One region of the Shewanella sp. DW31 genome, then DNA from elsewhere that is predicted to be linked to it. Evidence: predicted binding sites of a transcription regulator. Region 1 holds the regulator's gene; each other region holds the start of a gene.
The links. Region 1 encodes sigma-54, which starts transcription at its own class of promoters, with help from an activator protein. Its sites were predicted from a motif close to GTTGGCACGNNNNTNGNNT; they were not measured.

Region 1 (10,134 bases):
TAAAATGTTACTTAATGTTTTCAACCTAGTTGCAGAATTGGCAGTATTGGCTAATTCGTTCGCACTTAGCTCACTCTTCGCCCACTTTTATCGGGGAGAGTCGATACGCAATTGCGCAAAAGAGGCATCCCATGGGGTAATACCCGCTGCGATATGGGATAAATCCATTGAAATAAACGACAAAGACGATGATATTGCTCAAGACCTTCTGCCGCTAAACACGTTATTGTGCATGAATAGCTAACGCAGCTGGACTTGACGAGTCGGATCAATCGCTCTAGCCTGCCGCAATTGTTTTGCTATTTTCGGTAATTAACCACAGCAATACATAAGCTAAATTGTCTGAAAACAAACTAATACTTGGCAGAAAGCCTATTACATATCATCTTTATCGCGTACCAAATTGTGCTATTCCAATCCCATCAATGGGGCGACAAAGACAATGCAAAAAGAGAGATAGACATGGTAGACAAATCACAACTGCGCCAATGGGGTTGTAAAGTTATCGATATTGAAAAGTCAGCCCTAGACAATCTTTATCAATATGTTGATTCGGCTGAATTTGCAGAGGCTTGCGAGTTGATCCTCAACTGCACAGGCAAAGTGATTGTCATGGGAATGGGCAAATCGGGCCATATCGGCAATAAGATTTCAGCCACCCTCGCCAGCACAGGAACGCCCGCATTTTTTGTGCATCCGGGTGAAGCCAGCCACGGCGATCTGGGTGTATTGGCCGATAACGATGTGATTTTAGCGATTTCAAATTCTGGTGAGTCGAGCGAAATCCTCACCTTAATGCCGGTCATCCAACGTATGGGAGTACCTGTTATTGCAGTAACGGGTAAACCCGAATCGAATATGGCGCGATTATCTAAAGTGCATTTATGTATCGAAGTCCCAGAAGAGGCTTGCCCACTTGGACTAGCCCCAACGTCGAGCACTACCGCGACCTTAGTGATGGGCGATGCCATCGCCATTGCGCTACTACAAGCGAAAGGCTTTACCCGTGATGATTTTGCTATGTCCCATCCTGGCGGAGCTTTAGGACGCAAGTTATTGTTAAAAGTCTGCGATGTCATGCACAGCGGTGATGACTTACCGCTCGTTAACCACGATATTTGCATCACAGAAGCTCTGTACGAAATCTCCAAGAAAGGCTTAGGCATGACGGCGATTATTGATGATCAGCGCAAGCTGGTTGGTATCTTCACTGATGGTGATTTACGCCGCGTTATTGATGCAGAAGTGAATTTACGCACGACGCCCATTGCCGATGTGATGACCCGTAACTGCGTCACGATCACAGATAATGTGTTGGCCGCCCAAGCACTGCAAGTGATGGACTCAAAAAATATCAACGGATTAATTGTTATCGATAAAGATCGCCATCCTATTGGCGCTCTTAACATGCTCGATATGGTAAAAGCAGGAGTCATTTAATGCCACAGCAAGGATTTTACGGCCCAATCAGTGATGATGTGTGGCAACGCGCGCAAAAGATTAAACTGTTAATCTGTGACGTCGATGGGGTATTTTCCGACGGCCGTATTTACTTGAGTAATAGCGGCGAAGAGCTCAAAGCCTTCCATACCCGTGACGGTTATGGCGTGCGCTCACTCCTCACCAGCGGTTTCAACCTCGCCGTGATCACAGGACGTCAATCCAAAATCGTTGAAAACCGTATGACAGCCCTTGGTGTTACCCATATTTACCAAGGCGTAGACAATAAGTTCGAGCCCTATGAAGCATTGCTCGCACTTTATGGTGTCACCCCAGAAGAAGTGGCTTATATCGGTGATGATATTGTCGATCTACCCGTGATGAATGTTGTCGGTTTAGCGGTCAGTGTTGCTGACGGCCACCCCTATGTACGCCAACACGCCCATTTTGTGACTACGCTCAATGGTGGCCACGGTGCACTGCGTGAACTCACAGATCTGTTACTCCTAAGTCAAAATAAATTCACTTCGGCCCATGGAATGAGTATATGAGTCGTGTGACACTCGCGATTATCGCTTTTTTTGGAACCGCACTAGCGCTTTACTGGCAAGTGCAGAACAAACACAGCGGTGATTCCGATAACAGAGTAAAAGATCAAAATACCCCAGATTTCATCGTTGAAGATCTGCGCAGTGTTGAGTTCAATGAGCAAGGACTAGTGAATAGCCGTGTGACGGCGAAACACATGGAACATTATGATTCAACGAATCAAACTTTCTTTACTCAACCTGTTTATCTTGTTTATCCAGACCAAGGTAAAGCACAATGGCAACTCAGGGCAGATCAGGGCAAGCTAAACAAGGAAACTGGCAAGGTTGTATTAGAAAATAATGTTATTATCGATGCCATTAGCCCAGAAGAACCGATTCAGACCTTGTCCACCAGTTATCTGGAACTCGATCTCAACACTATGATAATGACCTCTGACCGTACCATTTACGTCACAGGGAAAGATTTTAATATTCAAGGCCAAGGCCTTTATGCCGACCTCAACGCGCAAGAAGTGCAATTGACCAGTCAGGTAGTAGGAACATATGAAGCAAAATAACGTATTACTTGCCAGCCTAATGCTAATTATGAGCATGAGTGCTTTCGCGAAAGTCGGCGACTTAAAGCAAGAAGTCACAATCAAAGCTGTGAGCCAAACTGCGGATATCAAAAACAACCAGATCATTTTCTTTGGTCCGGTTGAAGTGACCCAAGGCTCAATAAAAATCCAAGCAAATGAACTGCGTGCATTTTCCGCTGAAGGTGAAAATAGCAAAACTTTGGTCGCCACAGGCAACCCTGCTACATATAGCCAAATATTAGACGATGGCCGCCCTGCATCTGCCAGCGCGAAAGAAATTCGTTACGATATGGCAAGCCGCACCTTAACACTGAAAGGTATGGCGTCATTAGATCAAGCGGGTAGCCAAGTTACAGGCAATTTAATCCGCTATAACATGATTCAACAGAAATTGATGGCCGAGAGTACTGGCAGTGGTGACGATCGCGTAATCACTATTATTCAGCCTGAAAACTATCAAGATGATGCTAAATCAGACGCTCCGGCGGATAAACCTGTAAAAAAGCAGGACTCTAAATGACCCAAATCACCTTAAGAGCACAAAATCTGGCGAAAAGTTACAAGAGTCGCCAAGTGGTTAAAGACGTCAGTCTGACGGTAAAAACCGGTCAAGTCGTTGGCCTACTCGGTCCAAACGGTGCAGGTAAAACCACGACCTTTTACATGGTTGTCGGGCTAGTGAAGAGCGATAAGGGACATATCTTTATCGACGATGATGATTTAACCGCAGATCCTATGCATCTGCGTGCCCGCAAAGGCATAGGTTACTTACCGCAAGAAGCCAGTATCTTTCGTAAGCTAACTGTTCATGACAACATCATGGCCGTACTGCAAACTCGTAAAGAACTTAAAAACGAAGAACGAGAAGAAGAACTAGAACATCTGCTCGAAGAGTTTCATATCACCCACATCCGTGACAGCCAAGGCATGTCATTGTCGGGTGGCGAACGTCGTCGCGTCGAAATTGCGCGGGCTTTAGCCGCTAATCCTAAGTTCATTTTGCTCGATGAACCGTTTGCCGGCGTCGATCCTATTTCGGTTATCGACATCAAGAAGATTATCGAACAACTCAAAAGTCGCGGCCTTGGCGTACTGATCACAGACCATAATGTCCGCGAGACATTAGATGTATGTGAACATGCTTATATTGTGAGTCACGGAAACCTGATTGCCGAAGGAACTCCAGCAGAGATCTTAGACAATCAGCAAGTTAGGGCTGTGTACTTAGGTGAACAATTCAGGCTATAGTTAATCGAGCGAAGCCAATGGAGGCAATTTATACCGCCATTGGGCTTCACTCAAGATAATAATAAGCGACCTCATCCAACAATAATAACGTAGGGATCAGCGGTAACATGAAAGCGTCACTCCAGCTCAAACTGGGTCAACAGTTAACCATGACGCCACAACTACAACAGGCTATACGTCTGTTGCAACTGTCGTCATTAGAACTGCAGCAAGAGATCCAGCAAGCATTAGATTCTAATCCCCTTCTCGAGCTGGAAGAGGATCAATTCGACGCCACTAAAACCCCTGTAAACCAAACGCTATCCGATACGGATTTCAGTGAATCTAGCACTCTGCCACCAGAAAAAGACAGCTCCACCATAGATACGGCAGAGTCGCTAACCAAAGAATCCATGCCCGATGAGCTCCCCATGGACACCACATGGGATGAAGTGTTTACCGCCTCCCCAAACTCAGGCCCCGGCGGCAGTCGTGAAGACGATATGCCCTTCCAAGGCGAGACCAGTGAAGGTTTGTACGAACACTTAGAATGGCAAAAAAACCTCACGCCGTTTTCTGAAACCGATTTAGCCATTGCCACCGCCATTATTGATGCCATCGACGATCAGGGCTATCTCACCCAAAGCACTGAAGAAATTCTCGAAGCCATGGGCAATCCTGAAGTTGAGCTTGACGAAGTCGAAGCCGTACTCAAGCGTATTCAGCATTTTGATCCCATAGGCGTTGCCGCCCGCGATTTAAGTGAATGCCTGCTGATCCAACTGTCGCATTTCGCCGCTGATACTCCCAACCTAGAAAACGCCCGTATGCTGATCAAAGATCATTTAGATCTGATCGCCGCCCGTGATTTTAGGTTATTGATGCGTAAGACTAAATTAAAAGAAGATGAATTAAGGGATGGTATAGCACTTATCCAAACCCTCAATCCTCGCCCAGGTTTGTTGATCACGCCCAATAATGACGAATACGTTATCCCAGATGTGTCTGTGTCGAAGAAAAATGGCCGCTGGGTCGTTGAGCTTAATCCTGACTGCATGCCAAAAATCAATGTAAATCAACATTATGCTTCTATGGCACGCAGTACCAAAAACCAAGCCGATAGCCAATTTATTCGCGGCCATCTGCAAGAGGCTAAATGGTTTATTAAGAGCTTAGAAAGCCGTAACGATACTTTGCTTAAAGTTGCTAATTGCATAGTGCAATATCAGCAAGGTTTCTTTGAGTACGGTGAAGAAGCCATGAAACCTATGGTGCTTAACGATATTGCCGAAGCGGTAGAAATGCATGAGTCCACCATCTCACGGGTCACAACTCAAAAATACATGCATACCCCTAAGGGACTTTTTGAACTAAAATACTTCTTCTCTAGCCACGTCGGTACTGACGATGGTGGTGAGTGCTCATCCACAGCAATCAGAGCCTTTATAAAGAAACTGGTGGCAGCGGAAAACCAGAAAAAACCATTAAGCGATAGTAAGATGGCACAACTTCTGGCAGAACAAGGGATCAACGTAGCCCGCAGAACCATTGCGAAGTACCGAGAGGCTATGCTTATTCCACCTTCTAATCAGCGTAAAAGTTTATAACCTACAGTGGATATCGGAGGACGTTTCTATGCAAATAAACCTAAGTGGACACCATGTCGAAATTACCGAATCGTTACGTGCATATGTAGAAGAAAAGTTTTCAAAACTTGAACGCCATTTCGAACAGATCAATAATGTGCACGTTGTGCTCAATGTTGAGAAAATGCAACAGATTGCCGAAGCGAGAATAAACCTCATAGGTGGTGAAGTTTTTGCTACTTCAGAGCATGCTGACATGTATGCCGCTATAGACGCCCTGATTGACAAGCTTGACCGTCAGGTTATTAAACACAAAGAGAAGTTAACAAAACACTAATAATGGAACTTTGTACCATACTGCGGCCGGAGTGCACTACCTGCGCCACTCCGGGCAGCAAGAAAAAGGTACTGGAACTCATCAGCGACTTAGTCGCTGCCCAGTACCCGACCCTCTCATCTCAAGAGATATTCGAAAGCCTAGTGGCGCGCGAAAAGATGGGGAGCACAGGTATAGGTAACGGCATCGCCATTCCACATGGTCGACTAGCCGATATAGATCAGCCCATTGCCATACTAATTAAGTGTGAAGAGCCGATAGCATTTGATGCTATCGATAAGCAACCTGTTGATATTTTATTTGCACTACTGGTGCCTGCAGACCAATGTCAGCAGCACTTAAGTACCTTGTCTTGCATGGCCGAAAAGCTGAGCGACAAGCAAATATTAAAGCAATTACGCAAGACGCATGATGAAACGGAACTCTATCAGGTAATCACTGGATGAAACTGGTCATAGTGTCGGGCCGCTCAGGCTCAGGCAAATCTGTCGCCCTTAGGGTACTCGAAGATCTCGGCTATTATTGTGTCGATAACCTTCCCTTGCCATTGATTGGCAGTTTGCTTGAGCAACTCAAGGGCAGTAACGATCTCGTCGCCATCAGTGTCGACGTGCGTAACATGCCTGAGCAGGATAAGGTCTTAGTAAAACAACTCGCTAGCCTACCTCCAGATACTGAGTTAACGAGCTTCTTCCTTAACTCCAGCGATAAAATTCTGCTCAAGCGTTACAGCGAAACCCGCCGTTTGCATCCTTTGTCGAAGAGCCGAGTCTCTTTGCAAGAAGCGATAAAGCTGGAGGGGAAACTGCTCGAGCCTATGTCAAAACTGGTCGATCACTACATAGATACGTCGAATTTGAATATCTATGATTTAAGCGACCAAGTCAGACAAATTCTCCTTGGTAGTGTCGATAAAGAACTCGTGATCAACTTCGAGTCCTTTGGCTTTAAGCACGGAATGCCCACCGAAGCCGACTTTATGTTCGATGTGCGCTTCCTGCCCAATCCCCACTGGGAGTTGGCGCTGCGGCCATTGACTGGCTTAGATGAACCCGTAGCTGAGTTCTTAAATCGTCAACCACTGGTTAATAAGTTCATCTGGCAAATCGAAAACTTACTGGAGACTTGGCTGCCGCACCTCGAGCGTAACAATCGCAGTTATTTAACTGTGGCCATTGGCTGCACAGGTGGACAGCACAGATCCGTTTACGTCGCAGAGCAATTGGCCAAACGCTTTAGTAACGGTAAACATAAAGTTTATGCCCGTCATCGAGAGCTCAATAATGCCAAAGCTTGAACGTCAGATAACCATCTGTAATAAGCTCGGTTTACATGCCCGTGCCGCCACTAAGTTGGTGGTACTGGCTTCCGAGTTTGATGCGACCATCACCTTAATCCAAGGCGATAAACAAGCATCGGCCGCCAGTGTGCTTGGCTTGCTGATGCTTGAAACTGGCATGGGTAAAACCATCAAGCTTATCGCCGAAGGCCCAGATGCAGAGCCGGCTCTCGATGCCATTTGTGCCTTAATCGACGCTAAGTTTGACGAAGCCTGTTAGTTTCACTTCACACTAAGCACTTCATCGTTAGTTTCACTTCATGTCTAGTTTTAAAAACTTGCCATTCACACATGGCAAAACATTTGTCGCTCGACGATACAAGCCACAGGCGATTACACTAGCGGTCATTGCGCTGGCCTTAACCTTACCTTAGCCGTCTTAATCTATGTCATCGACTGACGCTTAGTCACCGCAAAATCCTAGCCCAACACTAAGATCTCAAACCAATTTGCCGCACAATGGAGGACAAATGCCCGTAGATAATGCAGAAAACGATCACACCGGACATAGTCTTGACCAGTTAAACCAAGCGCTTAGCAGCGGCATGTTCGTGCATGTGCGTAATATGCTGCAAAAAATGGCCGCCTCAGATATCGCGCTGATCTTAGAATCATCACCGCCAAGTGCCAGACAAGTATTGTGGCAGCTCATCGATCAGGAACAAATAGGCGACATACTCGATGAGTTGAGTGAAGAACTCAAAGACCCACTGATCCGCAGCATGAGCCCTGAGCGAGTCGCGAAAGCGACAGCAAGCATGGACACCGACGATCTCGCCTATATTCTGCGAAGTCTTCCCGACGCCGTTTACAAACAAGTGTTGCAGTCGATGACGGAGCAAAATCGCCTGAGGGTAGAACAAGCCCTATCTTATCCAGATGAGACCGCCGGCAGCTTGATGAATACAGATACAGTCACCTTAAGACCCGATGTGAATATCGATGTGGTGCTGCGCTATCTTCGGCAAAGGGGCAACCTACCCGACACCACAGATACCTTATATGTGGTCGACAAACAGGACAAAGTCCTTGGCGGTGTTAGGCTGGCAGATCTGCTGACTTGCGCGCCAAGCACCACAATTCGCAATATCATGGATCCCAATATTCAAAGTATTCCGGTGAGCATGTCCGACAGCGAAGTCGCGCAGAAATTCGAACGCAATGACTGGGTATCGGCACCTGTCGTCGACAGTGATGGTAAGCTACTCGGACGTATCACAATCGATGACGTAGTCGATGTTATCCGCGAAGATGCTGAACATTCCATGATGGGTATGGCGGGGATGGACGGAGATGAAGATACCTTTGGTCCTGTGCTAAAAAGTACCCTACGTCGCTCGCTCTGGCTTACTATAAACTTATTCGCCGCCCTGCTTGCCTCGTCGGTCAGCAATATGTTTGAAGGCACTATTGAGCAATTTGCCACTATCGCCATCTTGATGACAATTGTCCCTAGCATGGGCGGTGTTGCCGGTAATCAGACCTTAGCGCTCGTGATCCGCGGTATTGCTTTAGGCCATATCGGCCAAAGCAACGCTCGCTGGCTTATCGGTAAAGAGCTATCGATTGGTTTTCTCAATGGCTTGATGTGGTCGATTTTAGTCTTTGTCGCCGTGTGGCTATGGAAGGATGATATGGCACTGGCGGGATTAATTGGTAGCGCTATGCTGATCAATATGACAGTAGCTGGGCTTGCAGGTGCGAGTATTCCATTGATTTTAAAACGACTTAAAATCGATCCTGCCCTCGCTGGCGGTATGGTGCTCACCACAGTCACTGACGTGGTTGGCCTGTTCGCCTTCCTCGGGTTAGCGACGCTCTACCTGATGAACTAACGCTTTAACAGTTTGAGCTAATAACAAAAACGGCACCTCAAAGGTGCCGTTTTTTATCCCGCTGGAAAGCTAAAGAAGGCTATTTTGCCGGAGGTTGGAAACCATAACTGCTCAAAATCGCTTGGCCTTTGGTCGATAGAATAAACTCAGCTAACGGCTTAGCGACAGTATTAGCGCCTTGTAAAACCAATAAACCATAGTCGGCACCCACGGCGAGTTCCTGCGGTAAGTCGATGATTTGTAAACTCGGCACTTCTTTTTTAGCCAGCACAGCATTAGTGCAATAGGTTAAAAAGATATCCGCTTGCTTGTTTTCCATTACCCAGCCATAGGGGTTACGATCCTTAGGCGATTTAACGCTCTCAGGGCCGCCCGTCAGTTGTAATGCCTTGGTCTCTAACGCGGCTTTCGCATTAGGTTTTACCACTTCGGCCTTAGCAAAAACGGCCCAGGCATAATCACCCGCGGGGTCGGCTTTCGGGGTTGAGGTGCCGACTTTAACCTTAGGATCTAACAAGGTATCGAGTAAGGTCGCACTCGTCACCTGAACTGTGTCTTGAGCAACAGCGCAGAGTTGATTACGGGCAAACATTTGCACCGCTTCGCCCTGACCCGAATCCACTAATGCCTGTGGATGTTTCATATTCGCCGAGGCAAAGATATCGACTTTCTCGCCCTCTTGAATGCGCTTTAACAATAAACCTGAGGGCGCATATTGCGCTACAACACTTATTTGCGACTGTGCTTGATAAGCAGCAATAATATCACTCATCGCAGCCTTTAAACTGCCTGCGGCGCGCAGTTCTATCGGCGCGGCTCCTGTGGTCACTTCGGCTTTCATCGGCACTCCTTGTACAGCAGTCACCATGATGACAGGACTTAAACTCAAGGCTACTAACACATTTTTGCTTATCATAGTCATATTCTCCTTTAGGCACTAAAAGTCATTCTTGTGACTTATCCCCATACAGAACGTGAAATCGATAAAGGGATCAAGCTGAACTCATCCCAAGGTAATTAGCAGTGATATGTTTGTGGTGCAGGTCACTCAAGGTGCGCTTCATAAAGGACAAATTGTCTAATTGAAGCACGGCAAGCTAATCACTCAATTAGCCCACCACTGAAAACAAAAAAGTCGCCCCTGGCGACTTTTTCAGCGAGAACTTTGTGCTTAGACCAGACTATTTACCTGTTGGTATTAGTACGATCTCAACGCGGCGGTTTTGTGCTCGGCCATTTGC
Region 2 (10,134 bases), on a different contig from region 1:
TGTTGGTATAGACTCGTTATCTTCGTACAATAAACACTTAATTTACAAGTCTAAGGAGTGAATTGATGTCTCAACAAGGATCTGCAGGTAACGTTATTTCCGCTATTGCTAGCCTATTTTTTCCTGGGCTAGGCCAATTATTGCAAGGCAGAATAATGGCCGCACTGTTATTTTTCATTATCACAGTGGTGGGTTATGCCCTCTGGTGGCTGATTGTGCCCGCGGTAATAGGTGCTATCTTTCATCTGTGGAGCATTATCGATGCGGCTCGATTTAAAGCCGATTAATTAATTTCATTCAGCGACGGAACCCCCAATGAAAAGACTGATAGCTTCAGGGCTGATTGCCACAAGTCTCCTGCTTAGTGGTTGCCAGAGTGCCTACTACGGCGCAATGGAAAAGGTCGGTTACCATAAACGCGATATTATGGTCGACAGAGTTAAAGATGCGAAAAAATCCCAACAGGATGCTCAAAAAGAGTTCAGCTCTGCCCTAGAAGAAATGCAAGCACTGCTCAATTACAGTGATGGCAACTTAGAAAAAGCCTATAGCAGAGCCAAAGATGAATACGAATCGGCTCAAAGTGCCGCCGACAACGTCAGCAACCGTATCAATAAAGTCGAAGATGTAGCCGAAGCACTGTTCGATGAGTGGCAAAATGAAATTAGCGAGATCAGTAAAGCCAACCTACGCCGCAACAGTGAAGCTAAACTCAAAGAAACGCGCCGAGCCTATGAACAATTGATCAAAAGTATGCGCCGTGCCGAGTCAAAAATGCCGCCGATACTCACCGCCATGAAAGACAATATGCTGTATCTCAAGCATAACTTGAACGCCCAAGCCATTGGTGCGATTAAAAGCGAATTTGCGAGTCTGCAAACCGATATTTCTGGCCTGATTAAAGAGATGAACACCTCGATTAACGAATCGAGCAAATTTATCGAAGCACTCGAAAAATCAAAAAATTAATCCAAATACCCCACTGAACGCCTAAGCCCTAGCAAACTAAATTGCTAGGGCTTTTTATTCTTTGTGTGACCTCGCACGCTGTCCCTGCAAGCCATACTTTATTTGTGCAAGACTAAAACACTTAGCTTTGTGAGCTATGGCGCGCTTTAATTGATTGATAGCGCGAATCTTAGATCTGACGCACAATTTCACTTATTACTCAAAAACTTATCCTCAGTTCACCACTCAGAGCCTGTACTTGTAACTTATTAGCTGTATTCATCACTATGACTTTTATCGAATCACTCACGCTGATGTTGGCACTCATGTATCTCGCCTCCCTCAGCTATTGGAGCGGCCAGAAATGGGGCGCGGTCGCCACACTGTTGCTCAGTATCGGTGCGGTGGCAATGAGTCTTTATTGGCCACTGGCTCTCGGGCTTCTTATTGCACTGCCACTGATGCTACTTGGGCATAAATTTGCGCCTGATGCACTCAAGGGTGAAATTAAAATCAATACCCTTCGTGAAGGGACTCAACATGTTTTAGCGCTATCGCTCTTGCTGGTTGCCATACAATACACAATCAATACCGTACTGCTTAAGCAAGGAATCACACCTTGGCTAATGCGCCCAGACGTAGTCGATGCCTTTTTACCGATTGCGGGTGGCATTGAGCTTAAAGCCATTATCAGCCTCAATTTGTGGGATCAAACCCATCCTGCGGCAGCAGTCATGCTAGCGGCGGTATTACTCACAGGTTTACTCTGCAAGCGGGCATTTTGCGGTTGGGCTTGCCCATTAGGTCTGGCAGGGGAATATCTGTATTCCTTTAGAAAACGCTTTATTAAATCAGAGCTTACACCACCCGCTTGGCTAGATTGGCCACTGCGAATGTTGAAATATCTATTACTCCTAGCACTTTGCTACATAGTCATTGGTATGCCAGCACAATCCATCCCCCATTATCTTGAAGGTAATTATCATAAGATTGCCGACTTGAAGATGGCATTGTTCTTCCTAACACCCAGCCTAATCACGCTACTGGTATTTGCGCTGATCCTCGCTTTAGCTGCATGGCGTCGTCAGGGATTCTGCCGTTACTTGTGTCCCTATGGTGCAATGCTTGGGATCTTAAGCTTTGCGAGCCCATTAAAAATCCGCCGCAATACCCAGCACTGCCTTATCGAAGCAAAAGGGATGAAATGCGACAAGTGTACCCGCGCTTGCCCAGCAAACATCATAGTGCACACTAAAACCACGGTTCGCAGTGACGAGTGCCAAGCCTGCATGCGCTGTGTCGCGGCTTGCCCTAAATCCGCCGCCCTCGGCCTTGGGCTGAAATCAGGCCATAGACTCGGTCATAAGGGATTGCTCGCATTAGTGCTTATCGCATTATTTATCCTACCGCTGGGCGCTTACTTAGCAGGTTTCTGGCATAGCCAAACACCAGACAACATCCGCATGGAATTGATCCAAGTGATTAATAGAATTGGGCACTAGAACACCTAAAATGACACATATGATGGGATCCAATTGCGATGGAATAAAACACTAACGAAATTGAAAAACAGCAGCAGATAAGACTAGAAAACCTCAAAATGGAAACCTTTAGGTACAACTAAAGGTTGACCCACTTAGTAGGAATAATCTGAAAGGATTAAAATAAAATCATATAGAACAGATGCTTAATTGACACGAAATCTAATTACTGGTCTAATTCGCGCGCATTTAATAAAGGAATGTATTAACCAAAGGAATTATTGTGTGAAAAAATCATTATTGATCGCTCTTACTGCTCTGCCATTATTTGCTTATGCTGGCCCATTCGATTCAATCGTTAAATCAGCAACTCAATCTGTCACTGACACAGTGAATGATACGGCAACCAATGCGTTAGACAGCGCAACGAATGAAGCGATTAAAAATACATTCGGCATTAAAGAAGGCTCAACCAAGCAAACAATCACTGAAAAATTAGGTGCGCCTGCTAGTACTTATAATGAAGCGGATCTAGAAGTTTGGGCCTATGATCTTAGTGCGTTAAATGCAGCTTCTCCAATGCTGGCAGAAACCACTAAGACTTTGCTAAAAGATAATGAAGTCGCTCAGAAAAATGTGACTATCAGTTTCAAAGGTGAAAGTGTCAATGCGGTAAAATTGGCAGATAAAGCTAAGTCATAAGCTTGACTGCTCACTCGATAGGGCTCTAAGTCCTATCGAGTATCCCGACGTCCTCGGTCGCACCACAGCGATGATAGGCGTCAGCAATAAAGCCACTGCCAAGTAATACTATCCAGAAAAGACCTCACGTGCCGCCTAGTGACACACTCAGCTAACGCAATCCAGTAACCTCTCATCAGCAACCCCTGCTAAGCAATACCAACAAGCTTTGCCTGATTTTGAATAATCCCAGCAGGCTTGTGTTAAATAATACTTGGGCTAAATGATACATTAGGTGAATGCAAAAATTTTGTCTCACAAAACATACTGCAGATAATGGCTTACATCACTCTCTACAGTATTTTTAATATATACGTCATAAAATTGATTACAATCAGGCAACAGCTAGACTTTATCGCAGATAATATTCCTATACGGATATTAGAAAAATGGTTTTATGTTCCCCAACGGAGCTAACCTATGCGACCCGACCGACAGCAATTGATCCATTCGTTATTTGACGAATATATTGAGATGTATGCCTCCCGTGATGACAGGCTAACTCGTCGCTTTAGTGATAACTTTAGCGGCTATGCAGGGAGCAGTGACCAGCTTGTCACCAGCAGGGAAGAGTGGGTGCGAATCACTCGTCAGGACTTTGCACAAGTGCCTGAGCGAATCCACATCGAAATGTTAGATCTTTCTTTACAAGACCTTGCCGACAACCTCGTGGTTGTGACTGCCTTTTTCCATATCCACTTACCTATCCCTAATCCTATGCTTTCCCGCGAAACAGCACGGCTAGTGTTGATATTTCACCGAGAAAACAACGACTGGATGATTGTCCACAGTGGCATATCCATCCCCTACGGCTTAGCCCACAAAGGGGAGATTTACCCGATCGCGCGATTAGAGGAGCGTAACGTCGAACTTGAATCCATGATCACAGCTCGAACTAGTGAACTGGCAGAAGCCAATAGGCAACTTGAAATACTCAGCAATACCGACGGTTTAACCAATATCGGCAATCGCCGCCTATTTGACATGATGTTACAAACGGAGTGGAGTCGTGGACAAAGGAGCAATTCATCACTGGCCCTCATCATGCTCGATATTGACCACTTTAAACAATTTAACGATCACTATGGCCACCTCGCCGGAGATGATTGCCTTAAACAATTAGCGAGTACACTGTCCCAGTCCGGTCGCAGAGCGGGCGAATTAGTCGCTCGCTACGGCGGCGAAGAATTTGTCATTCTATTACCAAATGTCGATAATCAAACCGTACTTGAGACAGCACAGCACATCCATCAACTGATCCAAGCCATTGCCATTCCGCATGCAAATACCGACCTTGGGATTGTAACAGTGAGCGCAGGCGTCGCCTATCTGCAACCCTCTAACAAACAAAATGCTTTAGAACTCGTTCGCCAAGCGGACGCCGCCCTCTACCGCGCAAAATCCGCTGGCCGCAATTGCATACGGGTGATGGATGAGGACTACTAATACCCATTACTCAATTTATCCTAACAAAAAGCCCCGCACAGTTTCCTATGCAGGGCTTTTTAAACCGATAGACTCACCTTAAGGGCGTGTCACCTGAATCAACAGGCTGGCATTAACCGCGGTTAAAGCGCTTACGATCGTTTTCAGTCAAGTGTCTCTTACGAACACGAATGTTCTTAGGCGTTACTTCAACTAATTCATCATCATCAATGAACTCAAGCGCTTGCTCAAGTGTCATTGTGATTGGCGTAGTCAGCACTTGGGCTTCGTCAGTACCAGAAGCACGCATGTTGGTCAGCTGCTTACCTTTCAAACAGTTAACTGTCAGATCGTTTGAGCGAGCGTGAATACCAACCACTTGGCCTTCGTATACTTCAGCGGCGTGGCCGATAAAGAGACGACCGCGATCTTGCAGACCGAACAGTGCGAAGGTCAATGCCTTACCCGTTGCGTTAGAGATCAATACGCCGTTAGCGCGTTGACCGATATCGCCACCTTTGTGCGGACCGTAATGGTCGAATGAGTGATAAATTAGACCAGTACCAGAAGTCGCAGTCATAAACTCAGTTTGGAAACCGATTAAACCACGGCTTGGGATGATGAAGTCGATACGTACACGACCTTTACCATCAAGCTGCATGTCTTTCATTTCAGCTTTACGGGTACCTAATTTCTCGATTACTGTGCCTTGATCTTCTTCTTCAACGTCAACAGTTAACGTTTCAAATGGTTCACACAGTTCACCGTCGATAGTTTTCAGAATAACTTCTGGACGTGATACGGCTAACTCGTAACCTTCACGACGCATGTTTTCAATCAAGATTGATAAATGCAATTCACCACGGCCAGATACACGGAAGCGGTCTGGACTTTCTGTTTCTTCAACACGCAGTGCCACGTTGTGGACTAATTCTGTTTGCAGACGCTCCAGAATGTTACGTGAAGTCACATACTTACCTTCTTTACCTGCAAAAGGTGAAGTATTAACTTGGAAAGTCATGGTCAGAGTAGGTTCATCAACAGTCAAAGGTGGCATAGCTTCTACTGCACCAACGGCACAGATAGTGTCAGAAATTTTCAGCTCGCCTAAACCAGTGATAGCAACGATGTCGCCAGCGTTAGCAATTTCAACTTCAGTACGGTCTAGACCCATGTAACCTAATACTTGGCCCATTTTACCGTTACGAGTTTTGCCATCAGCGCCAATAATAGTCACTTGTTGGTTAGTTTTAACGCTACCACGCTTGATGCGGCCGATACCGATAACACCCACGTATGAGTTGTAGTCGATTTGCGAAATTTGCATCTGGAACGCGCCTTCGGCGTCAGCATCTGGGAAAGATACTTTTTCAACGATAGTTTGGAACAGCGGCGTCATATCATCGCTCGCTACATCCGGATCTAAAGTTGCAAAACCGTTTAACGCAGAAGCGTAGACGATTGGGAAATCTAGCTGCTCGTCAGTTGCACCTAAGTTATCGAACAGGTCGAATACTTGGTCAATAACCCAATCTGGGCGTGCACCTGGACGGTCAATTTTGTTAATAACAACAATTGGCTTTAGGCCTTGAGCAAACGCTTTCTTCGTTACGAAGCGAGTTTGTGGCATTGGACCGTCAACGGCATCAACCAGCAATAATACTGAGTCAACCATAGATAGAACACGCTCAACCTCACCACCGAAATCGGCGTGGCCTGGGGTATCAACGATGTTAATACGGTAGTCGTTCCACTTGATGGCAGTATTCTTTGCCAGAATCGTGATCCCACGTTCCTTTTCAAGATCGTTGGAGTCCATCACCCGCTCAGTGGCTTCTCCTCGGGTTGCAAGGGTGCCTGACTGTGACAGCAACTTGTCTACCAGGGTCGTTTTGCCATGGTCAACGTGTGCAATAATGGCGATGTTACGTAAATTCTCTAGCACGGATAAACCTCTTACCATCAAACAAAAATAGGGATATTTCAGTAATTCGTTATGGTGATCTAGCTCGATCTACCACAATAAAAAGCGTGCCATTCTACTCCAGAGCGGCCTTGGCGCACAGGATTATTTTTGAACACTTATAAAACAATCCGCCAATCCTTGGGTAATTCCTGCCAATCATCCACTGAGTGAAATCCTCTGTAGCCAGAGTTAACGCTCTGTTTAATTGTCATATTCATAGGAAAAATCTGAGTTAAGCAGCTGAATTTGCTATTTTTCGTATTCAATGTTAGCCCTGCTAATGTCGATTTAAGCATCAGCAAAATCGACTTAGGTACAGAGAAATTACCACGTGAACACACTGCAATAAATTCTGCGGCACACTTGATCTAACGTTCATGTTGGCGTTTACACCCGATGACATTAAGACTCACTTCATTGTCACGGGATACCTTTTTACGCATCACTGATTTCACTTGGCCTGTGAACAGCAAAGACATTTCGCACATGAGAACGAACTCTTTCCTAATAATATGATAATAAACCACTATTGGATTGATAATGCGTGGCATAGTTGGACAGACTAGCGTGGTTTTATGACAATTATGCGGCGGTTATGCGGTGATAAATAGTCCCGTTCTGTGCTAAAAGTATGTGCGAGCTTCACAGAGGCAGTACTTACTGAGATAGTGAAAGCCAAAGTGTCATTGCCATCTCATTGCCATATAAGCGGTGCATGTTATCGCTGTGCATCCCAGCTTAAGGTTTGCATGAATCAATTCAGTGCGCACCAAAATGGAGTAATGCACCAAAATGCCACAGACAAAAGCACTATTATGGTGCACACGCGAATCCAATTAAGTGCAACAAAGATTTTAAACCATGTTAATCAGTAAGTTAAATTATTGGCATGGATATCGCTTTATAGCTCGTAAGTTTGGCTCAAGATAAATCACTTGAGTTAAAAGATTATAGAAGGGGCATCCCTTTACCCTACCGGAGGCTTGAGAATGTCAGTTGAATCAGTTTTAAAGCAACTTGAAGAATTAGAAGTTAAGTTCGTTGATTTACGTTTTACCGACACTAAAGGTAAAGAGCAGCACGTATCTATTCCTTCTCATCAGGTAGATGCTGATTTCTTCGAAGACGGCAAAATGTTTGACGGTTCTTCTATCGCAGGTTGGAAGGGCATTAACGAATCAGACATGGTACTGATGCCAGATCCAACGACATTCGTACTGGATCCTTTCACCGAAGAAACCACAGCGCTGATCCGTTGTGACATTCTTGAACCCGGCACTATGACAGGTTACGACCGTGACCCACGTTCAATTGCTAAAAAAGCAGAAGCTTACCTGATCTCTACTGGTATCGCTGATACTGTATTGATTGGACCAGAACCAGAATTCTTCCTATTTGACGATGTCCGTTTCGGTACTGACATGTCAGGTTGTTTCGTTAAGATCGACGCTAAAGAAGCGGCTTGGAACTCAGGCACTAGCTACGAAGGCGGCAACACAGGTCACCGTCCATTTGTTAAAGGCGGTTACTTCCCAGTTGCACCGGTTGACTCATCACAAGACCTACGTAGCGCTATGTGTTTAGTGTTAGAAGAAATGGGCCAAGTGGTTGAAGCGCATCACCATGAAGTGGCGACTGCAGGTCAAAACGAAATCGCAACTCGCTTCAACACCTTGACTAAGAAAGCGGATGAAATCCAGATTCTGAAGTACGTAGTGCACAACATGGCACACGCTTACGGTAAGACGGCGACTTTCATGCCTAAACCCATCGTTGGTGACAACGGTAGCGGCATGCACGTTCACCAATCTCTGGCGAAAGACGGTGTTAACTTGTTCGCTGGCGACAAATACGCAGGTTTAAGTGAAACGGCTCTGTACTACATAGGTGGTATCATCAAGCACGCTCGCGCGCTGAACGCTTTCACTAACCCAAGCACGAACTCTTACAAGCGTTTAGTGCCACACTTTGAAGCACCTGTTATGTTGGCCTACTCTGCCCGTAACCGCTCTGCATCAATCCGTATTCCAGTGGTACCAAGCCCTAAAGGCCGTCGTATCGAAGCACGTTTCCCTGATCCACATGCAAACCCATACTTAGGTTTCGCAGCGCTACTAATGGCGGGTCTTGACGGTATCCAAAACAAGATCCACCCAGGTGAAGCGATGGACAAAGATCTGTACGATCTGCCTCCAGAAGAAGCGGCTGAAATCCCACAAGTGGCAACGTCATTAGAAAACGCCCTTGAAAATCTGCAAGCTGACCATGAGTTCCTGACAAAAGGCGGCGTGTTCAGTGAAGATTTCATCCAATCTTATATCGTACTGAAAACAGCAGAAGCTGAGCGCGTAGCACGTACAACTCACCCACTTGAGTTTGAAATGTACTACAGCCTGTAATGGCTAACTGCATGTAATTACTCACAGTATAAATGCATGCATAAAGTATAAAAGCCCCAAGAGTTTTGCTGTTGGGGCTTTTTTGTATTGCTATTTTAATAATGCAACGAAATCAAACTACTGTTGAATCAGTTCTCCAGAGATTTGATTCATCTTAAGGGAAAAAAAACCGCCTCAGAACAGCCATAAACAGCGCGAAAATGGGGCTTTTAGGAGTGAGCGTGAATCAGTCTGGAGAGTGATTCACTAACTCATTTGGGGACAGAAGTGTACTGATTGCCTTGCTGCATTAGCTGACAATGAATTATCTCAGGAATGTAAAAACTCATTCAACACATTTGTTAACCTGAACTCGGGATAAGAAATGTTGAACTAATAGCCCTCCAAGTGATCGGATCTTTCGACCAAGAGAAACCCCATCACACCGGAGGGCCTATGCATAAATTAGTGGAAGTGTTTTGCGATGTCGATGATTTTTGCGCTGTTTTCATTCCAGAATGGGAAAAAACGCTGTTAACCGATGGCACACGCAAGCGTCAACGCGCTGGCCGTATGACGATGAGCGAAGTGATGACCATCATCATACTTTTTCAGATGTCCCACCACCGTGATTTCAAGAACTTCTACATCGGCTATCTGGCTCATTTCTACAAATCTGCTTTTCCTAATTTACTCAGCTATACCCGCTTTCTTGAGGTGATGCCCAAGGCTTTAGTGCCGCTTTGCAGCTACTTTGCCAGCCTCAAGAGTGACCCCACTGGCATTGAATTTGTTGATTCAACTAACATCAAAGTGTGCCATAACCTACGTATTCATCGGCATAAAACCTTGGCGGGACTGGCGTGCAGAGGTAAAGGCACCATGGGGTGGTTCTATGGCTTTAAGCTGCATTTGATTGTGAATCATCAAGGCGGAATAGTGGCAGCCAAAGTGACCCCAGCGAATGTACATGACACAAAACTGGTGAACGAGATGGTGCACCGTGACATGAACAAACTCTATGCAGATAAAGGGTATATCAGTAAAGCGCTGTCCAGTGAATTGCTGGAGAAAGGCGTCACACTGGTGACAAACGTGCGTAAGAATATGAAAGCAAAAGCGATGTCGTTGTGGGATAGAGCGATGCTGTCGAGACGCTTCATCATAGAAACCATCAACGACCAGTTAAAAAATA
Region 3 (10,134 bases), on a different contig from region 1:
GTTACCATCAATTGATCAGTCTGTGTGTAGGCATTTTACCACCCGCACTCACCTTTAACGCCCATGAACATAGTCTATCGACCTTAAGCGCTAGGGCAAAAAAACAGGCAAAATCCGCAAATAACGGATTTTACCTGTTAGAAAATCATCTAATTATCGACACTCAGGCACTAACAGCATAGCTAAACAGCTTTAATACTCAGCATTAGCGACCGATATGAGATATTAAAGTTGTGGTGCAATCGTCTTCTTTAACCACTCGGTTAACATTTTGGTTTCATACATAAAAGGTTTATCATTTAAAGATTGGATCCCATCCATGAACCCCATATTCGACAGTTTTTCATCGCCCGCGATAATCACTTTATCGTTTTCCATGACTTGATAAGAAAAAGTCATACGCGGCGGATAAATGTCTTTGATAATGCGTAAATCATTGGCGGTCGCACCAAATGTTGGACGCATATCACCCGCAAGATCAACATCGGTAATGGTCATTTCAAGCTTTTGATTTGGTTTTAAAATCTTCGCAGCTTCTTTATTGATGTTTTCTGTTAATGTTTCAAATAAGCGCTTCTCATAACGGGATTGGAGCTCCCCTGATGATTTTATATCGCGATAATCTTTAGGACTTTGCCAAACAATTTTAACCACACCATCTTCGGTGATGGGATCCACAGGCGCTTCATCGGCCGCCCAAGCCGCACTGCAACTTAATACACCTGCGAGTAAAAGGGACTGAATTTTCATGTTTGCCTCCAAGGCCTAGATAACTTTCTGAGAACCACAGTACAAAATCTAACCTGAACTAGAGCTTAACGCAAAACTGATATAAGTACAGCAAATGTGTCGTAAGCTTTTGTATAATTAAGTAAATATTATTTAACCATCACAATCGATACGTATCTTTTTGTATCGAAATTGCACCAAGTAAGTGCATAGTTATCAATTTGTGAACATTTCACGCGCATAACGACAAAAAAAGCGTTATCCTTCCGCTATTGTTTACATTGCCCACTTAATAAAAAATGAAATTCCCTGTTGTACCTGTGTTCATTCTTATCCTGTTTACCTGCGTCGTGAGTGCGATTTGGTTTATCTCCCCGAGTGACAAAAATACTGGCCCTAAAACTTGGTCAGCCTTTATCTACAACCATGGCTATGATTCAGGAAAGTATAAAAAAACCGATAACTTTGACAGCTATAATACTTGCCGCGATTTTGCTCGCGAACAATCTGCCTTCTACGACAATGTGCCTTGGGAATGTGGATCTATGTGCCAGTTCGATACTCGTAAGCAAGGATTTCAATGCGAAGAAATGAAGAATGAGCACTAACTAACCATTCAGCATAGGTTCAATATTTATACAATAAACTCAGCTCCTCACAGTACAACTCGTTTTCTTTACCGTCTAAGGATGCACGATTTAGAACTAACGTGTTAAACGTAATTTTTAACTTGGAGCTTACCTATGAACCTAAAAACGGCTTATCTATTCAACCCATATTCACGAAAACTCGCTTTATTGGCACTGCTGACAATCGGAACGAGTATCAGCCTTTCAAGCCATGCCGCACCATTGACCATCAGCCAGCAACAGGCTGTTACTGTTCATTTGAGTAAATTGGCTCAGGCGCAAAATGCGGCTGAACATCAAATGACAGAGCAGCTTAAGCAAGATTTTAGTCAACAATTAACCGCGCAAGAACATGAGTTTATGAGCGACATCTGCCCTAAATACGGCATGACCTTCGATGTCACTACCAACGCTTGCTTACGCTCGTAAGGTATTGCCAAGATTAAAATGGAAAACGGGCACTCAGTTCAGGGTATTGCAGCTTTAAATCCTTGGGCTTAGTGCTAAATTTTTTACCCGCGGGCGTCGCCTTGCCCGATGGCATAAAGGGCAGTTCCTCACCGGTTCTATCTTCGTATAATTGCCCTGCGATAAGGTCGTATTCATCTACAAAAGGGTAAGCATAGGCATCTCGCTCTGGCCAAGCGACTAAACGTGCTAGGGTGTCAGGCTGATTAACCACACCGTCAAAAATTTCTTTACCGAGTGAAATCAAAAAACACCTAAACTCTGCAAAAGCATATTCAGAATCACAGCCCGTAATAATGTAAGCCGCCCCCCAAACAGACCACAAATAACTACGGCGCATCTGCTGACCAAAGATTTTATCGAAAGCTTTTAACTCTTCATTACTCAATTCGGCAAGTTTCTGCTTCAGTGCTTGAGTCAAAGACTCCTGTGATTGCGCCGCTTCCGTTCGCGTGACTAACCCCCAAAACTCAACTTCTGTCATAAACGTCACCTATTAGAGCCTCTAGCAAAAAGGCATATTCTACACGATATCACGGTTATACTGGACTCGGATTAGGGCATTTCCTACACTTGCTCATCTTCTTTGCTACTGGTGTGCACTTCAATCTATGCCTAAACGTCTTATACTACTGATCACGTTATATTGCCTCTTCAGCATTGCTGCACTTTGGCGTACTGTGATGACTCAATCCCTTGATGTATTCACCCTAGGTGTCCTCCCCGTGCTCGTTGGCATACTCATACGGGCGCCGTGGTCTAGCTTAGTGTTGAAGATTTATATTGGCATGCAAACCTTAGGATTCTCGGCACTGGGGATTACAGCAATTATTGCCTATCGCATTACCCCTGAGGATGTAAAAGTAGTTGTTTCTGGCCACAACATTCCTATGTTGCCACTCACAGTGAGCATTATTGTTATTTTACTCGTGCAGTATTGGATCGCATTTTCTAAGGTCACGAGACACTATTTGACCCGCCAAACTCAGTAATGGACTTTGTTGCTAAGCTGTTATCAATAGCGTAGCTTAGCGACCCAGTAAAATACTTACGACTCTTAACTTGAAGTAGACTATGAGCCATTTATCGCCCAGCGAACTTTCCATTCTTTTAGTAGAACCTTCAGAGACACAGCGTCGAATTATTATTCAGCGCTTACAACAAGAAGGCATTCTCAGCATTCAAACCGCAGAAAACATAGAAGCGGCTAAAGATATTATTGCTCGCCATAAACCTGACCTTATTGCGAGCGCCATGCATTTCGATGATGGCACTGCCATCGATCTCTTGGGCTACTTAAGGGCCAACGCTGACTGCAAAGATATCCAATTTATGCTGGTCTCGAGTGAGTGCCGCCGTGAACAACTTGAAATATTCCGCCAATCGGGTGTCGTAGCGATTCTACCTAAACCCTTCAGTGCCGACCATTTAGGTACAGCATTGAATGCCACGATTGATTTACTCAGCCACGATGAACTCGACCTCAGTAATTTCGATGTACAAGATGTGCGTGTATTAGTGGTCGATGATAGCCGTATGGCAAGAAACGTCATTAAACGTACAATTGGTAACTTAGGGATGAAGCTAATTACCGAGGCCGAGGATGGCGCGCAAGCCATAGCGTTAATGAAACACAATATGTTCGACTTAGTGATCACTGATTACAATATGCCGAGTGTAGATGGGCTAGCTTTGACACAATTTATCCGCAATGAAAGCCAACAATCACACATTCCCATCTTGATGGTGTCTTCCGAAGCCAACGATACCCACCTCAGCAATGTGTCCCAAGCGGGTGTAAATGCCTTATGTGACAAACCCTTTGAACCCAAACTTGTTAAAAAATTACTCTATCAACTGTTAGAAGAATAAAACCAGAATAAAACTTAAATCACGAACTGAGTAAATATTCTGCGCTTTACTGAACATCCTGCTGCACGCTAGACGCAAAAGGCTTTCCAAGTGTTAAACCTTATGGCATGTTAGGCACGCTTATTTCAAATAAATCTACGGAAAGAAGAGACAATAAAAATGAACAAAACTGAACTAATCGCCAAAATTGCAGAAAATGCCGATCTAACGAAAGTAGAAGCAGCACGCGCATTGAAGTCTTTTGAAGCAGCTATTACCGAATCAATGAAAAATGGTGACAAAATCTCCATCGTAGGTTTCGGTTCTTTTGAAACAGCGACTCGTGCCGCTCGCACTGGCCGTAATCCACAAACGGGTAAAGAAATTCAAATTGCTGAAGCGACAGTGCCTAAGTTTAAAGCGGGTAAAACCCTACGTGACAGCGTAAACTAAGTTATAAAATTCAATACAACGCCTCCATTGTGAGGCGTTTTTTTTGCCCAATCCCAGTGAAGCACTGAATATTTTTTGCACAACAAAAGTGCGCCTCTGCCCCACAAACTGGCAAAAAAAAAACATTTAATTAACATTGCGAATTCTAATACCTTGTTTTACATGGCATTGTAATAGTGGCATGTGATTAGCAAATCCTTCCTTAGAAAAAAACCAAGATGCACTAATGAACACAGCTGACTTTGAGTGTGCCAATGGTGAATCGATAAATAAGTCAATCGAGGGGATGAGCATGAAGAAATCACTGTACAGCGTTTTGGCCTTATCGACGGGAATGTTACTGGCAGGCAACGCCTTTGCAGCCGTATCAGGCAACATTGGCGGTACCTCTAATTATCTATGGCGCGGTGCGACCCAAACTAAAGATGCGGTCGCAATCCAAGGTGGCCTTGACTACAGCCACGATTCTGGATTTTATGCGGGAACTTGGGCATCGAATGTGGATTTTGGTGATGATACTAGCTACGAGCTTGATCTATATGCGGGTTATGGCGGCAGTATTACCGAAGACATCAGCTACGACTTTGGCTATCTCTACTACGCCTATCCAGACGCACCGGGCAGTATTGATTTTGGTGAGCTCCATGCTGCTGTCACGTGGAAATGGCTCGAACTGGCTTACTCCCAAGTCATCAATGCCGGTGACGATCTGGCCGCCGATCCTTTAGATAATAAAGATCTCAGTTATCTTGCCGCGACGGTATCCGTTCCTCTCACTGAAAAGCTGAGTTTATCAGTGCACTATGGTTACTCAAACGGTGATGTCGTCCAATCTTGGTTTGGCGAAGATAATTATGCCGACTATAACGTGACTCTCAGCGCAGATACCAGCATAGGCACAGTGTCATTTATGGTCTCTGATACCGATCTCACCGATGATGATGCCAAACTAGTACTCGGATATTCCTACAGTTTTGATCTATAAGCTCTAAACATAAAAAACGCCACCTTAAAAAGTGGCGTCATTTTATCACCATCACCTACTAGGCAATAATTGACCGGTTTGTTTTACGGGCCGCAACCATTTTCTCGATATATTCAACAATGGGCTCAGTCACTGAAATCCCTGTTGTTTGTTCAATCCCTTCAATGCCTGGCGCCGAATTAACCTCAAGGATCAGTGGACCACGGTTAGAACGTAAAATATCTACTCCCGCGACAACCAATCCCATCGCCTTCACAGCGGCAATAGCCATTTTACGCTCAACAGAGGTGATTTTTACCACCTCACCACAACCACCTAAATGCAGATTTGAGCGGAAATCTCCCTCGGGACCTTGACGCTTCATCGAAGCAACAACCTTGTCACCGACAACAAAACAACGAATATCACTACCATTGGATTCTTTAATGTATTCCTGCACTAAGATATTCGCTTTGAGCCCCAAGAATGCTTCAATCACGCTCTCAGCAGCCGTTTTAGTTTCAGCGAGTACGACACCAATCCCTTGAGTGCCTTCGAGTAATTTAATGACTAACGGAGCGCCGCCCACCATATTGATGAGATCAGGGATATCATTTGGCTTATTGGCAAAACCCGTCACTGGCATGCCAATCCCTTTGCGGGAAAGTAGTTGCAGTGCCCGCAATTTGTCCCGCGAACGCGCAATGGAGATTGAATCATTCGCGGCATATACGCCCATCATTTCAAACTGACGTACAACGGCACAACCATAAAAAGTCACGCTAGCATGAATACGCGGAATGATGGCATCAAACCCAACTAATTCAGTACCTTCATAATGAATGCTAGGTTTAATAGAATTAATATTCATATAGCAATTCAGCGTATTGATCACGACCGCTTCATGTCCACGACTTTGGCAAGCCGCGACTAAACGTTGTGTTGAATACAACTGGGGGAATTGGGATAAAATACCTATTTTCATTGCTGAGTGACCAACTTAAGCATGAGTGAATAAACCGTTCTGCGGCACCAAAAGCACAGCGACAGAAAAAGGGGCTGATATTTGTCTATTGCTCAGTGTAAAGCAAGAAAATATTCCTCACCAGACGAAATCATTATGCTAATGAAATACTTCAAGACCTATCACACTCGGAACTCGGTTTAAGTTAACAGCGGCAGAATATACTTAGCCTCAAACTCCGTTGCATCTAAGGGACGAGAAAACAAATAACCTTGTAATACAGTACAATGGCGAGAAGTACAAAACTCAGCCTGCTCAATTGTTTCAACGCCCTCAGCTACTGATATGACATTAAACCCATGGGCGAAGTTAAGTAATGCAGCGAGCAAACGAGTGTCTTTATCATCCTTATCATAGGAAGCGACAAAGCTTTTATCGATTTTCAGCACGCTAATGGGAAACAATTTGATATGTTCTAAGGACGAAAAACCCGTCCCAAAATCATCAAGGGCAAAACGCACCCCTAACTCGGCGATTCTATCGAGCATTTTGGCATGTTCATGGGGATCTTCAATAAGGCAATTCTCAGTAATTTCAAGCTCTAATGCTACAGCAGGAAGTCCTGTCTTAGTCAGCGTATTCGCTATTTTATCAAACAGGTTCTCATTTCCAATTTGCGATGCAGACAGGTTAACGGCAATGGTAAATTCTCTCCCTGTTGGCTGTAATTGGGTTAACCAAACCTGTGCCTGAATACAGGCTTGTTCAAGCACCCAATCATCAATGTCCTCCATTAATCCAATTTCTTCGGCTATGGGTAAAAATTGATCTGGGGTGATAATGCCGTCTACAGGATGCTGCCATCGGATAAGGGCTTCCATCCCCACCAGCTGATGGGTTTTCGCATTCACTTGCGCTTGATAATGAACCTTAAATTCATTTCTTTTTAAGGCAGTACGCAAACTCGACTCGATATGATTACGGTAACGCACCTCTTTATCTAAAGCTTCTGAGTAAAACTGAATCTGGTTTCGGCCCATTTTTTTAGCGCGATACATAGCGATATCGGCACATTTCATCAGCTCAGAACTGTTCGAAGCCGCTTCATTATAAAAAGCCACGCCGATACTGGCACCAATAAGCACATCGTTATCACCGAGACAAAACACGTCCTCAAACACTTTTAACAATCGATTAGCCACAATCATAGGGAAATATTTATAATCATTATCAGTGACTAGCACGACAAATTCGTCCCCACCTAAACGGGCAATAATGTCGCCATCTCGTAGTACTTCACTTAATCGAGCGGCTACTTTAACTAAAAGAATATCCCCCGTCTGATGGCCTAGAGTGTCATTGATCGCTTTAAAATCATCTAAATCGAGTAAGATAACGGCTAAATAGTCGTGACAACGTTTGGCCCTTGCTATCGCTCGATTAAGACAAAGTTCAAAACCATAGCGATTAACCAGCTTAGTCAACGAATCGTGTTCAGCTAGCTCTTTTAGTTTTTGGTGACTATTGCGTAACGCCAACGCCATTGAAGATCTTTGTTTCGCATAACGAATTGCACGGGTTAGTATCCGCGAGTTAACCTCATCTTTAAGCAAGAAGTCCTGTGCCCCTAGTTCAATACAGCGTTGAGCCAGTTTCTCATCTTCATAGCGACTCAGCATAACGACTACGGTCTGGTCTTGCGTCATGGCATTGAGCTTGATCAACACTTCTAAGCCATTAGCATCGGGTAATAAATAATCCAATAGAATACCGTCAAAATGACGTTCTAATGCGAGATTTAAACCATCAAATGCACAATTTGCTTCGACCACATTAAAAGTCAACTTTGACTGTCTGAGTGCTCGGATGATCGCAGTTCTATCAACTTCATCATCATCGATCAGTAGTAAATCCATATACTCACCTTATGCGGATGGGAGCTCCACTATTCGCCAATAACCTTCAAGCATATTAAAAATATTGTTAAAACCGTCTTTCATATCAGTTTTAACCATGTAACCAGCCACATGATGGCTATAGGCTTTCATCCTATCTTCATCGGTACTCGACGTGGTGAGCATAAAAACGACAGACGAAGAAAGAGAAGGATCTGAGCGTATTCGCTCAAGGAACTCAAACCCATTCATTCTTGGCATATTAAGATCGAGCAAAATAAGATACGGACCTTTGATCGTGTCTAAACTAGTTAGAATAGTTAATGCTTCAATCCCATCCCGAGCACGCACTAAGGGATTGAGTAACCTCAATTGTCTCATCGCCCGCTGCACGGCCATGTAATCCACGTCATCATCATCAACCAATAAAATGGTGACCTGTTGATAGTGATTTGCTGCGCTCATAGAAGCTCCTTTTTCACTATTTTCTTAGGCCAACTAAAGCAAAAACAACAACCTCGGCCCTGCGATTTGAGCTGAATCTCTCCACCTAAACTTTCAACCGTTTTCCTCACAAGTGATAAGCCTAAACCACTGCCTTCAACTTCATCTCTTGGTTTAAGTGTTTGAAACATCTCGAAGACTTTTTCATGATATGAGCTTGATATCCCCGGACCATCATCTATCACACTGAATCGATACTGCTGATCAACCGCCTCACATGAAACCGTAATCACACCTGTACCTAAGTCATGATGTTTTATGGCGTTACTGATTAAATTTCGTATAACTAATTCCAACAATGGTCTTACGGTATAAAAATTTGGAAATTCACCTTTTAGGACTAATTCAAATCCCTGTGGCGGCGCGACGAGCGCAAACATGTCTTCAACCAGTTGCCGACTTTTCACTTCAGTAGTTTCGGTATCAACACGACCAATCCGAGAAAACATCAATAGTCCATCGAGTAATAACACCATTCGATGAATACGACTTTGGATAAGCCCTAGGTATTTCTGTACATTTTCATTGGTGTTATCGACTAAATCCTCTGATAACCAAGAGGTTAGCTGCTCGATACCACGTAAGGGGGATTTCAAATCATGGGAAGCAATATAGGCGAACCTGTCTAATTCTTGATTGATACGCTCAAGCTCAAGCATATGTTCTGCACGCTGAACTTCAATGCGTTTACGTTCAGAGACATTATTAATTGTCGCGAGAATAGAAATGCCATTACTAAAATGAATAGGCGTCAACCCCACTTCAATTGCGAGTCGACTGCCATCTTTACAACAGCCAAACAGGTCATCCCGCATCGACATATTTTTCGCAATAGGCTGCACTAAATAGTTACTCATGTGCTGCTGATGAGCATCCCTTAGGGTTTCGGGCAATAACATATTGATGGAACGACCGAGTAACTCGTCTCTGGTATAGCCGAACAAACGTTCAGCATGGGTATTCACTAAAGTAATAAATCCAGATTTATCCACCATAAATAGCGCACTTGGAGAGGCTTCAATTACTAATCTAAAGCGTTTTTCGTTAGCAATTAACTCTGAAGTCAGTAAAGACTCCTTATATCGATTACGCGCCATAATTAACACTGAGTAAAACAATGCCAAAATAAAACCACAACCGATAAATTGGAGCCACATACCTTGGGTCTGTTCCGCTCTCGAGATAAAACGCGATTGTGATGAAATGTCTAAGCGCCACAACTGCCCTCCAACTAAGTCAGTCTGTGAGTGATAAAACACATCCTGCTCATTCGGGGCCACTTTGCTGCTGGTAAACATTAGACTGTCAGCGCTTGCCTGCGGACTTTCATAAATGGCAAGTTTCAAGCCTGAGAATCGCTCCCCCATAATCCCTTGCATGAGGTCATCCATCCTAAACGCTGCATACACAAGTCCAAACACGTGCTGTTTACGCTCAGCCTCTGTTGTTGTGGTGCCTTGATAAAGCGGTAAATACATTAAAAAGCCCGCTTTCGCATCATCAGAAGTATCTTGAACTAATACGACTTTGCCAGAAACTGTCGGCAGTCCAGTGGTAATAGCGCGAGTGATGGCTTTATATCGATTAGACTCGGAGCACATGTCATAACCCAAGGCTCTTTGATTACGCCAATCAAAGGGTTCTAAGTACACAATCACGCAATACTGATCACGCGTT

Region 2: glnA (glutamate--ammonia ligase) is a predicted target of sigma-54. The motif match lies at 7,445-7,463, and genes of this name have one in related genera.
Region 3: GWI56_RS01930 (TorF family putative porin) is a predicted target of sigma-54. The motif match lies at 4,306-4,324, and genes of this name have one in related genera.

Annotation. Positions count from the first base shown of each region.
Region 1 is NZ_JADWMP020000027.1:10,234-20,367, reverse strand. Features, by position in the region: gene GWI56_RS18810 (KpsF/GutQ family sugar-phosphate isomerase) at 463-1,440, shown strand; gene kdsC (3-deoxy-manno-octulosonate-8-phosphatase KdsC) at 1,440-1,991, shown strand; gene lptC (LPS export ABC transporter periplasmic protein LptC) at 1,988-2,548, shown strand; gene lptA (lipopolysaccharide transport periplasmic protein LptA) at 2,535-3,089, shown strand; gene lptB (LPS export ABC transporter ATP-binding protein) at 3,086-3,817, shown strand; gene GWI56_RS18785 (RNA polymerase factor sigma-54) at 3,925-5,403, shown strand; gene hpf (ribosome hibernation promoting factor) at 5,432-5,719, shown strand; gene ptsN (PTS IIA-like nitrogen regulatory protein PtsN) at 5,722-6,165, shown strand; gene rapZ (RNase adapter RapZ) at 6,162-7,016, shown strand; gene GWI56_RS18765 (HPr family phosphocarrier protein) at 7,003-7,278, shown strand; gene mgtE (magnesium transporter) at 7,529-8,893, shown strand; gene GWI56_RS18755 (molybdate ABC transporter substrate-binding protein) at 8,973-9,809, opposite strand; gene GWI56_RS18750 (OmpA family protein) at 10,075-10,134, opposite strand, start outside.
Region 2 is NZ_JADWMP020000006.1:73,671-83,804, reverse strand. Features, by position in the region: gene GWI56_RS07090 (hypothetical protein) at 66-287, shown strand; gene GWI56_RS07085 (DUF2959 domain-containing protein) at 316-969, shown strand; gene GWI56_RS07080 (4Fe-4S binding protein) at 1,236-2,450, shown strand; gene GWI56_RS07075 (hypothetical protein) at 2,715-3,131, shown strand; gene GWI56_RS07070 (diguanylate cyclase) at 3,591-4,616, shown strand; gene typA (translational GTPase TypA) at 4,729-6,540, opposite strand; gene glnA (glutamate--ammonia ligase) at 7,551-8,960, shown strand; gene GWI56_RS07055 (IS982 family transposase) at 9,396-10,134, shown strand, end outside.
Region 3 is NZ_JADWMP020000001.1:449,811-459,944, forward strand. Features, by position in the region: gene GWI56_RS01890 (GGDEF domain-containing protein) at 1-182, shown strand, start outside; gene GWI56_RS01895 (DUF3016 domain-containing protein) at 226-750, opposite strand; gene GWI56_RS01900 (hypothetical protein) at 1,029-1,337, shown strand; gene GWI56_RS01905 (hypothetical protein) at 1,473-1,787, shown strand; gene GWI56_RS01910 (DUF4240 domain-containing protein) at 1,801-2,310, opposite strand; gene GWI56_RS01915 (hypothetical protein) at 2,438-2,818, shown strand; gene GWI56_RS01920 (response regulator) at 2,901-3,698, shown strand; gene GWI56_RS01925 (HU family DNA-binding protein) at 3,858-4,130, shown strand; gene GWI56_RS01930 (TorF family putative porin) at 4,423-5,115, shown strand; gene rimK (30S ribosomal protein S6--L-glutamate ligase) at 5,174-6,079, opposite strand; gene GWI56_RS01940 (GGDEF domain-containing response regulator) at 6,259-7,974, opposite strand; gene GWI56_RS01945 (response regulator) at 7,984-8,418, opposite strand; gene GWI56_RS01950 (CHASE domain-containing protein) at 8,415-10,134, opposite strand, start outside.